DNA from 2 places in the Mesorhizobium sp. WSM4989 genome. Region 1 is predicted to be linked to the other one. Evidence: predicted binding sites of a transcription regulator. Region 1 holds the regulator's gene; the other holds the start of a gene.
What was found. Region 1 encodes LexA, which represses DNA repair genes until DNA is damaged. Its sites were predicted from a motif close to TGTTCNNNNTGTGTTCNG; they were not measured.
Positions count from the first base shown of each region.

Region 2: the regulator LexA is predicted to act here: its motif matches at 1,510-1,527, upstream of recA (recombinase RecA).

Region 1 is NZ_JARTVN010000002.1:1,944,330-1,949,920, forward strand. It holds gene P9217_RS22160 (ComEC/Rec2 family competence protein) at 1-1,833, shown strand, start outside; gene lexA (transcriptional repressor LexA) at 1,827-2,561, opposite strand; gene glp (gephyrin-like molybdotransferase Glp) at 2,678-3,883, opposite strand; gene moaC (cyclic pyranopterin monophosphate synthase MoaC) at 3,885-4,364, opposite strand; gene trpC (indole-3-glycerol phosphate synthase TrpC) at 4,367-5,182, opposite strand; gene trpD (anthranilate phosphoribosyltransferase) at 5,184-5,591, opposite strand, start outside.
Region 2 is NZ_JARTVN010000002.1:1,752,672-1,758,262, reverse strand. It holds gene alaS (alanine--tRNA ligase) at 1-83, opposite strand, end outside; gene recA (recombinase RecA) at 352-1,452, opposite strand; gene P9217_RS21185 (carbohydrate kinase family protein) at 1,733-2,671, shown strand; gene P9217_RS21180 (pseudouridine-5'-phosphate glycosidase) at 2,721-3,638, shown strand; gene P9217_RS21175 (TfoX/Sxy family protein) at 3,642-3,965, opposite strand; gene P9217_RS21170 (GFA family protein) at 4,055-4,552, shown strand; gene P9217_RS21165 (DUF2199 domain-containing protein) at 4,561-5,079, opposite strand; gene sufA (Fe-S cluster assembly scaffold SufA) at 5,080-5,466, opposite strand; gene P9217_RS21155 (SUF system Fe-S cluster assembly protein) at 5,575-5,591, opposite strand, start outside.

The DNA.
Region 1 (5,591 bases):
CTGCGCTACGCGCCGGATCGCGTCAGGCTTTCGGCACGCAGGATCCCGGCCGGCATGAAGGCCGGATCGCTGGTGATGGGTTACGCGCGGCTTCTGCCGCCGACCGGGCCGGTCCGTCCCGAAAGCTATGATTTTTCCTTCGACAGCTATTTTTCCGGCATCGGCGGCAGCGGATTTTTCCTCGGCGACCCGAAAGTCATTCCGCCAACCGACCCGATCGCTCAGACGAGCATCGCCTCGGCCATCGAGAACGCGCGCGAAAATATTGCCGACCACATCAGAAGCACCGTCGGCGGACCCGAAGGCGAGATTGCCGCCGCACTGATCGTCGGCGTGCGCGCCGGCATTCCCGAGGACATCAACGAGGCGATGCGGCGGACCGGCATCTATCACATCATCTCGATTTCGGGCCTGCACATGGCGCTGGTCGCCGGCACGGTCATGCTTCTGCTGCGCGGCGCCTTTGCGCTGTTCCCGGATTTTTCGTCACGCCGGCCGGTGAAGAAATATGCCGCGACAATCGCGCTTATGTCGATCGCCGCCTATCTCGTCATCTCCGGCGTGGTGGTCGCCGCCGAGCGAAGCTTCATCATGCTGGCCGTCATGCTGATCGCCGTGCTTTTCGACCGCGCCGCGCTGACGATGCGCAACTTGGCGATCTCGGCCATCGCCGTCATCCTGGTGTCGCCGCATGAAGTGGTTGGCCCGAGCTTTCAGATGTCGTTCGCGGCAACCGCCGCCCTTGTCGGCGCCTATGCCGGCTGGTCCGACTACCGCGCCGGCACGGTGAGAGCGCCGCCGGACAAGCGTTCGTTCCTGCGGTTCATGTCGCACAAACTGGCAGTCGGAGCAGGTGGCGCCGCAATGACGTCGATCATTGCCGGAAGTGCCACGGCGCTGTTTGCCATCTGGCATTTCCAGCGCGTCTCGCCGCTCAGCCTGCTGGCCAATCTCGCGATCATGCCGATCGTCACGATCGTGATGTTTCTCGCCGTCGCCAGCGCGGTCATGATGCCGTTCGGCTTCGACGGGCCCTTCCTCTATTTGATGGGCAAGGGCCTGGCGGCGATGATCGCGATCTCGGCGTGGATTTCGGAGTGGTCGCCGGTCGATGCCGTGGGCCTGATCTCGATCCATTCGGTGCTGCTGGCGACGATCGCGCTCGTCATCGCCACGATGGCGACTACCTGGCTCAGGCTGGCCGCAATTCCTTTCGCTGCCGCGGCCGTGATGATCATCCCGCAGGTGCGCACGCCGGACCTGCTGATCTCGGAGGACGCGCATCTGGTGGCGATTCCGATCGGCGGCGGCGAACTCGCCATCAATCGCGCCCGCTCCAACGAGTTCACCACCGATAACTGGAAACGTGCGCTCAAGGCCGAAACGATCGTGCCGCCGGAGACATTCGCCAAGGGCACGCTGGACTTGGCCGATCCGGTCGACCTGCCGCCTGGATCGCCCTTTTACTGCACGGGCGATCTCTGCATTGGCCGGCATCCATCAGGCGCGATCGTCGCGCTCGCCGAGAACCGCGAAGCTGCCCGGCCTGCCTGCGACTTCGCAGACCTCATCGTCATCAACGACGCCACGGCCTACAATCCCTGCCACGATCCACGTATCCTCGTCGTCACCAAGCGGCAGCTCGCGCGCGACGGCAGTGCCGCCGTCTTCTTCGATCCGCAATCGGCGACGGCGCGAGCAACCATTCAATACGCCGTCGAAAAACCGTACCGCCCTTGGCACGAACAGCGGCGCTACTCGCGTGAGGCGAGGGGGTTGGCGCCTTACAAGAAGCCCGAGAAGCCGGAGGCCAAGCCACAGCCCCCTCAGTAGCGGCGGATGAGCCCGACGAGCTTGCCCTGAACCTTGACGCGATCGGGACCGAAGATGCGCGTCTCATAGGCCGGATTGGCAGCCTCGAGCGCGATGGAGGCGCCCTTGCGGCGGAAGCGCTTCAGCGTCGCCTCCTCGTCATCGACCAGCGCCACGACGATCTCCCCGGGGCTCGCAGTGCTGGCGTTGCGGATGATGACCGTGTCGCCGTCGAAGATGCCGGCCTCGATCATCGAATCGCCTTTGACCTCGAGCGCGTAGTGCTCGCCGCCCGCGATCATGTCCGGCGGCACTGTGATCGAATGCGTCTGGTGCTGGATGGCGTCGATCGGCACGCCGGCGGCAATGCGACCCATCACCGGGATGGAGACGGCTGAAACGGCGTCGTCGTCATTGCTGGGCGTCGGCGTGCGGGCGGGCGCCGCGGGTTTGATCTGGCGGCCGAGATTGCCTTGGCCGCCCTGGATGACGCTCGGCGAGAACTTCTTCGCCGCATTGAGGCCGGGCGCGATCGAGTCAGGTAGGCGCAGCACTTCAAGGGCACGCGCCCGGTTCGGAAGCCGGCGAATGAAACCGCGCTCCTCCAGCGCCGTGATCAGGCGGTGGATGCCCGATTTCGAGGCAAGGTCGAGCGCTTCCTTCATCTCATCGAAAGACGGCGGAATGCCGCTTTCCTTGAGCCGTTCATGGATGAACATCAGCAGTTCATGTTGTTTGCGCGTCAGCATGGCGGCCCCCATGGGTTCTGAAACCAGAATCAGAAAAACAAACCCAGAACAAACACTATCTGTTCCAGTTGTGTTCCGCAACCGTTTAAAGTTTAGTGAATGTGTTGACGTTTTGTTCAGCGTAACATCAGAACGGTGCATTCCTCGCCGGCTTCAGCCGCCGGTGCGAAGGGTTGGCGCACGATCAGGCCATTGGCATCGGCGAGCATCCTCAACATCGAGGAATCCTGGGTGCCGAACGGTGTTGCGATCAACCCCCCCGCATCTTCGCGGACCACGGCGCGCACATAGTCCTGCCTGAGATCGTTGGCGTGCATTGCGACGCCTAACCGGGCCGTGCGGATTTCCTGACGGCAGGACCGGCCGCCCAGCCGCGCCAGAAGCGGCTTCAGGAACAGCTGCGAGCAGACCAGGCTTGCGACCGGATTGCCGGGCAGGCCGATGCAGCGAATGTCGCCGAGCCGGCCAAACATCAGCGGCTTGCCGGGACGCATGGCGATCTTCCAGAAGTCGAGCTGCATGCCTTCGCCGGTCAGCACGTCATGGATCAAGTCGTGGTCGCCGACGGAGGCGCCGCCAAGCGTGACGATGACGTCGGCGCCGGCCTTGACCGCCTTCTTGACCAGGGCCGCGATCGCGTCCTTGCGGTCGGCGGCAATGCCGAGGTCGAGCGCGCGCGCGCCGACCGACTGGGCCGTAGCTGTGACGCCACAGGCATTCGACGAGATGATCTGGTCGGGGCCGAGCGCGCTGCCCGGCGGCAGCAATTCATCGCCGGTGGCGATGATGGCGAGCAGCGGCTGCCGCACCACGTTGAGACTCGGATGGTTGGCCGATGCCGCCAGCGAAAGCGCCGCCGGATCGAGCTGGCGGCCTTTTTCGAGGAGCAGGTCGCCCGCGCAGAAGTCGAGGCCGCGGCGACGGACGTTTCGTCCCTCCACGGTCGGCTCGGTCACTTCGATGCCGCCGCCGCCGAGATCGCGGACATTCTCCTGGATAACGATGGTATCGGCGCCTTCGGGGAGCGGCGCGCCGGTGAAGATGCGCACGGCCTCGCCCTTGCCGACAGAGCCGGTGAAGCCACGCCCGGCGGGCGCCATGCCGATCACGGAGAGCCGCGCCGGCGCCGAGGCTACGTCGGCGGCCCGCACGGCATAGCCGTCCATCGCCGACGCATTGAAGGGCGGCTGGGTGCGCAGAGCCACCACGGGGTCGGCCAGCACCCGGCCGGACGCGTCGGCCAGCGGCACGCTTTCGCCTGGCAGCGCGGTCGCGCCGTCCAACAGGCGTTGGAGCGCCTCGGCGACCGGAAGCAAAGCCATGCTAAGGACCTACCTTGTAGTCGCCCGACTTGCCGCCGGTTTTCTCGACCAGCCTGATGCCGGAAATCGCCATGGCGCGGTCCGCTGCCTTGGCCATGTCGTAGATGGTGAGGCAGGCAACCGACGCCGCGGTCAGCGCCTCCATTTCGACCCCGGTCTTGCCGGTAACCCTGGCAAGCGCGGTGACCCTCAGGCCGGGAAGCGCGCGATCGGGCTCGATCTCGACGGCAACCTTGGTGAGAAGGAGGGGATGGCAAAGCGGGATGAGCTCATGCGTCTTCTTGGCCGCCATGATGCCGGCGAGGCGCGCCGTGCCAAGCACGTCGCCTTTCTTGGCGTCGCCGGCCAGGATCATCTCCAGCGTTTCCGGCTGCATGGTGACATACCCTTCGGCGATGGCCGTGCGCGTCGTCTCGGCCTTGCCGCCGACATCGACCATGTTGGCTTCGCCCTTGGCGCCGAGATGCGTAAGCGCGGGCATCCTCAAACGGCCTCGGCCGGCGCCTTGCCCGTCAGCAGAAGGGCGGTCGCGGCGGCCACGTCGGCCTGCCGCATCAGGCTTTCGCCAACGAGGAAGGTGCCGATCTTGCTCTTTTCCAGCCGGCGGCAGTCCTGATGGGTGAAGATGCCGCTCTCGCTGACCAGCAGCCGGTCGTCCGGGACCATGGCGGCAAGCCTCTCGGAAACGTGGAGGCTGGTTTCGAAGGTTCTCAAATCGCGGTTGTTGATGCCGATCAGCCGCGACGAGAGGCGAAGCGCGCGTTCCATCTCCTGTTCGTCATGCACCTCGACCAGCGCGTCCATGCCGAGATCGAAGGCCGTGACTTCCAATTCACTGGCCAAGGCGTCGTCGACGCTCGCCATGATGATGAGGATCGCGTCCGCGCCCCAGGCGCGGGCTTCATGAACCTGATACGGGTCGAAGAGGAAATCCTTGCGCAGGGCGGGCAGGCCAACGGCGGCGCGCGCTGCGGTCAGAAAGCCGGGCGCGCCCTGGAAGGACGGTGCGTCGGTCAGCACCGAAAGACAGGCAGCACCGCCTTGCTGATAGGCCCTGGCGAGCGCCGGCGGGTCGAAGTCGGCGCGGATCAAGCCCCTGGAAGGGCTGGCCTTCTTGATCTCCGCAATCAGCGCGAAGCCGCCGGCCTTCCGCTTGGCCTCAAGCGCCGCAAGGAAGCTGCGCGGGGGTTCCGCATCCTTGGCCTTCGCCTTGACCTCGGCAAGCGGCGCGCTGAGCTTTGCGGCGGCGATCTCATCGCGCTTGTAGGCTTCTATCTTGCGCAGGATATCGGACAAAATTCTAACCGTTCGAAATCTCGATGAGCTTGTCGAGCACCGCGAGCGCCCGGCCGCTGTCGATGGCCTGCGCTGCTGCCTCGATGCCATCGCCGAGCGTCGTCGCCTTGCCGGCCACCACCAGCCCGGCGCCGGCATTCATCAGCACGGTGTCGCGATAAGCGCCGGCAGCGCCGCCCAGCATATCGCGCAATGCCTTGGCATTGTAGGCCGCTTCGCCGCCGCGCAGATCCTCTTTGTTATGCCGCTTCAGTCCGACCGCTTCCGGAGTGAGGGTAAAGGTGCGGATCTCGCCGCCGGCGAGCTCTGCGACCTGCGTCTCGCCCGTGGTGGTGATCTCGTCATAACCGTCGCCGTGCACGATCCAGGCATGATCGGTACCCAGCGCCTTCAGCGTCTCAGCCACCGGCAT
Region 2 (5,591 bases), 190 kb from region 1:
AGCGGGCTGGAGGCAACGATCTCATGACCCTCCTTGCGGAAGTAGTCGAGGAATGTCGACCGGATCTCGTTCACGCCACTCATGGATACTGCCTTTTCGCGAAAACCGCCGGCCAGGCCGGCGGCAAATGGGCTTTCGTGTGTCAGAAGATAGATTGGCCTTTTAGCCGTAGCTCTTGACCCTGTCCAGAAACACGGAACCAAGGCCAATCCTCCGGCTGGGCGGCCTGTGCCCTCGCCCCCAAACGTAAACCGCCGGCACGAAGGCCGGCGGTTCGAACGCAGCACTAGGGAACTCGATTACATCAGCTTTAGATAATGGATCCGGAATATGGCCGAACTCCGGCAGTGCCTACATCGCGCCAGCCTCGTCCTCGAAGCTGTCGTCACCACCGCCTTCGGAGCCGCCGTTCTCGAGGAATTTTTCGGCGATCAGCCCGGCATTCTGCCTCAGCGCCAGCTCGATCTCGCGCGCCGTGTCCGGATTGTCGCGCAGGAAAAGCTTGGCGTTCTCACGGCCCTGACCGAGACGCTGCGAATTGTAGGAGAACCAGGCGCCCGACTTCTCGACCACGCCGGCCTTGACCCCGAGATCGACGAGCTCGCCGGTCTTCGACACGCCCTCGCCATACATGATGTCGAACTCGACCACCTTGAAGGGCGGAGCCAGCTTGTTCTTCACCACCTTGACGCGGGTCTGGTTGCCGACCACTTCGTCGCGATCCTTGACCGAGCCGATGCGGCGGATGTCGAGGCGCACCGAGGCGTAGAATTTCAGCGCGTTGCCGCCGGTCGTGGTTTCCGGCGAGCCGAACATGACGCCGATCTTCATACGGATCTGGTTGATGAAGATGACCATGGTGTTGGAGCGCGAGATTGACGCGGTCAGCTTGCGCAGCGCCTGGCTCATCAAGCGGGCCTGCAGGCCGGGCAGCGCGTCGCCCATCTCGCCCTCGATTTCGGCGCGCGGCGTCAGCGCCGCCACCGAATCGACCACCAGAACGTCGATTGCGCCGGAGCGCACCAGCGTGTCGCAGATCTCCAGCGCCTGCTCACCCGTGTCGGGCTGCGAGATCAGGAGGTTTTCGAGGTCCACGCCGAGCTTGCGCGCATAGACCGGATCGAGCGCGTGCTCGGCATCGACGAAGGCGCAGATACCGCCCTTCTTCTGGGCTTCCGCAACCGTGTGCAGCGCCAGCGTCGTCTTGCCCGAGCTTTCCGGCCCGTAGATTTCGATGATGCGGCCGCGCGGCAGCCCGCCAACGCCGAGCGCGATGTCCAGCCCGAGCGATCCCGTCGGCACGGTTTCGATCTCGACCACCTGCTCATTGGCGCCGAGCCGCATGATCGAGCCCTTGCCGAAAGCACGCTCGATTTGCGACAGCGCCGCATCCAGAGCCTTTGATTTGTCCACTGCCTTATCCTCTACAAGCCGCAAACTATTCTGAGCCATGATACATCACCCCTTGGTCGTCAATGAAGGCCGGACAATCCGTGATCCCTGCCAGTTTGTACCTTTTTTGTTCTCATCTGGCAAGAGGCAGCAAATGACTGGAAAACAAACAATATCTGGATTTGTTCTATTTTTGTCTCACTAGAGATGGCGTGAACCAGTGCTGCTGATCCAAGCGAGATCTCGTTATCCGGGCGGCCCGAATCGCGACCCGATTGCGGGGCGATGCGCGGAAACCTAGTGTGCGCACGCAAACAATCAACGAGGTCACCTCCGCGGCATGCCGACATCCCCAAACATCCTGGCGCTGGGCGGCGCCCATATCGACCGGCGCGGCCAGGTCTCGGGCCCTTACGTGCCCGCCGCATCCAATCCCGGCATCATGCGCGAGGATGTCGGCGGCGGCGTCTTCAACGCGCTGCGCAGCATTGTGAAGCGCGGCGTCTCGGCCTCGCTGCTTTCGGTGCGCGGCGGCGATGCGGCGGGTGAGACCGTCGCATCGGCGATCGACGAGGCCGGCATCGCCGACCTTTCGGCGGTGTTCCTCGACCGCACGACGCCGAGCTACACTGCGCTGATCGACAGCGAGGGGGAGTTGATCGTCGGCTTTGCCGATATGGGCCTTTACGACCTCGCCTTCCCCAAGCAGATCCGCCGCGCCAAGGCGCGCGAGGCGATCGCCGAGGCAGACGCGATCCTCTGCGACGCGAACCTGCCAACGGCGGCCCTCGAGCGTCTGGTTGCGCAAGCCGGCGACAGGCCGATTTTCGCCATCGCCATCTCGCCGGCCAAGGTGGTGCGGCTGGCGCCGCTGCTCGGCAATCTTTCGCTGCTGTTCATGAACCGCCGAGAGGCGGCGGCGCTGGCTGGTGCGGATATTTCCGGCCGCGATCTTGTCGGGGAACTCAGGCGGCTGAGCTTGACGGCAGGCGTGATCACGGCCGGCAGTGCTCCGGTGCTCGGCTTCGACCAATCGGGCGTCTTCGCCATCGACCCGCCCTCCCCGCGACGAGTTGCCGACGTAACCGGCGCCGGCGACGCCCTGACCGGAGCAACGGTTGCCGCGCTGCTGCGCGGGCTGCCTTTGCGGAGGGCACTGCGCGAAGGTGTTGCCGCGGCGATGCTCGCCATCGAGAGCGCTGAGGCGGTACCGTCTTTCACCGCCGGCAGTTTTGGCCAGGCGCTTGCCCTTGTGCCCGAGGCACGGGTGGTGGCATAGGGCCACAAACTATCTTGCCGGAGTGTTTTCTCCGGAGTGGAGAACGGACATGACGCCCGAAACCGCCCGCTCCTTCATCGACATTCATCCGCCAGTGGCGGAGGCGCTTGCCGCCGGGCGGCCTGTGGTGGCGCTGGAAAGCACCATCATTACCCACGGTATGCCATACCCCGACAATGGCGCGATGGCCGCCAAGGTCGAGCAGATCATCGCCGAGAGCGGCGCCGTGCCGGCGACGATCGCCGTGGTCGATGGACGCATCAAGATTGGCCTTTCCGATGGCGAGCGCGAATCGCTTGCCATGACCGGCGACGCCATGAAGCTGTCGCGTGCCGATATCGGCTTTGCCGTCGCCCAAAAGCGCACCGGCGGCACCACCGTGGCCGCCACCATGATCGCCGCGCACATGGCCGGCATAAAGGTCTTCGCCACCGGCGGCATCGGCGGCGTCCACAAGGGCGCCGAAAAGAGTTTTGACATCTCGGCCGACCTCGACGAGCTGGCGCGCACGCCGGTCGTCGTCGTCTCGGCCGGCGCCAAGGCGATCCTCGACATCGAAAAGACGCTGGAAGTGCTGGAGACGCGCGGCGTGCCAGTCATCGGCCATGGCTGCGAGACCATGCCAGCCTTCTGGTCCAGGCAATCGCCCTTCCGCGCGCCGCTGACGTTGCATGCGCCTGAAGATATCGCGCATTTCTATCATATCCGGCAGGCGCTCGGCCTCGGCGGCGGCATACTGGTCGCCAATCCGGTGCCGCAGAACGACGAGATCCCGGCAGCCGAGATGGACGGCTACATCCAGGCCGCGCAAAAGGCGGCCGAAGCGCAGAACATCACCGGCAAAGCCGTGACGCCGTTCCTCCTGTCGAAGATTTTTGAGCTCACCGGCGGCCGCAGCCTTAAGACCAACATCGCGCTGGTCGAAAACAATGCGCGGCTGGCGGCGGAGATCGCGAAGGCGCTGTAAGCCTTATCTGCCCGCGCGCCGCCCCGCTTCATAAGCGCGCCGCGCCCAGACCGCCATTTCGTCGGGATCGTCGAAGGCGCTGTCGGGAACGCTCCAATAGGGCATCGCCACCTCCTTGCCGTGCCGCGAGCCGGTATAGGTCCATTGGCTACAGCCGGCGGCCTCGAATTCGGGGATCGTCTCCTCGTCGGCCTTCAGCATCAGTTCGCCGCGCACGACCACCGCGACGATGACGCCGTCGCAATAGATGCCCTTGCCGCCGAACAGTTTTCGGATGCTGATCGGCCCCAGGCTCTCGAACAATTCTTCGAGGCGGTCATTGTCCATGCCGCAATCATCTCATCCAGCATGGGCCTTGTCATCGCAGCAACCAACAGCATGCTGACGGGTTGAGACATGAAATGGAGTTTCGCGCCATGCCTGTCCTGCTCAAAGGCTCCTGCCGCTGCGGCGCCGTCCGCTTCGAGGTGGAAAGTCACACGCCCATGCCGTTCATGCTCTGCTACTGCTCGATCTGCCGCAAGCAGCAGGGCGGCGGTGGTTTTGCCATCAATCTCGGCGCCGACAACGGAACGCTCAAGGTCACCGGCAAGCCCAATCTCGGCGTCTACCGCGCTGAGATCGAGGACGACGAGCATCCGCACTGCGAGGTCTCGACCGGCGAGCGCAATTTCTGCAAGAATTGCGGCGCCGCGCTCTGGCTCTACGACCCGACTTGGCCGGACCTCGTCCACCCCTTCGCCTCGGCGATCGACAGCGACCTGCCGAAGCCGCCGGAAAAGGTGCATCTGATGCTGAAATACAAGGCGAGCTGGGTCCAGCCGGCGATCGGCAGGAATGACAAGGTGTTCGAGCTCTATCCCGAAGAATCGATCGCCGACTGGCACAAGCGCACCGGCTTGTGGGTGGACTAAGCCTGCATCTAAGAGCGATGGGTTAGCGCAACCCAGCGCTCGATCTGCCTCACACCCACCCCTTCGCGCTGCGCGGCGACCAAGGGGTGGTCTGCATCATGCAGAAAGACCCTGGGACGGAGATTGCCGGGCTGAAACACAACATTGGCATGCAGGTGCATCGAGCTCGGATATTCAGGAATGTCGTGCATCAAATACCCGAAGCAGAGCTCGTCCTCATATTGGCCGCTATCATACCCGGCTCGATAGACATTCCAGCTTCTTTCCGAGACCGACATCCAAACACCGAAACAGAACTCTTCGGACAACTGAGGTACGGGCAAGGGCAGCAGGCAACGAATGAAGCGGTCTGTTTGCCCCGTGGCGTAGCTCACCACGCAAAAATCGTCGTTCTTGCGGAAGGTCGACCGAGCTACCTCGTCAAGCGCGTCTGGATTCACCGGTGCGCCAAAGGCTATATCGGTGGGAAGTCCGGTGAACTCCTGGTCACAGCAGGCACATCGCCAGCGATATGCCTCGGCGCTCACCTAAGCAGCGCTTGAAGCGCGCGCCTCCGCCAGCGCCTTGAGATCGGCCGGCTTCAGCTCGACGGATTCGCCGCAGCCGCAGGCCGAGCTCTGGTTCGGGTTCCTGAAGGTGAAGCCGGTTCGCAGCGTCGTCTGCTCGAAATCCATCTCGGTTCCGAGCAGGAAAAGCGCCGCTTCCGGCGCGACATAGACGTGCGCGCCGTCGCGCTCGATATGATCGTCCTTGGGGTTCGGCTCGGTGACCAGATCGACCGTGTATTCCATCCCGGCGCAGCCGCCCTTCTTGATGCCAAGACGGATCCCATGCGCGTTGTCGCGCGTAGCGACGATCTCACGCACGCGGTCCGCGGCCTTGTCGGTCATCGTGATGACGGCGAAGCGTCCCATGTCATTCTCCACGTTCGCGCGGGTTCAAGGCCCGCGGAATGAGTCTGCCTTTAAGATGGTGAAGTTTCACCTTTGCTGCAAGCCAGCCAACCTTAGTGGGGACGCTGGCTAGTACCACCCCACCG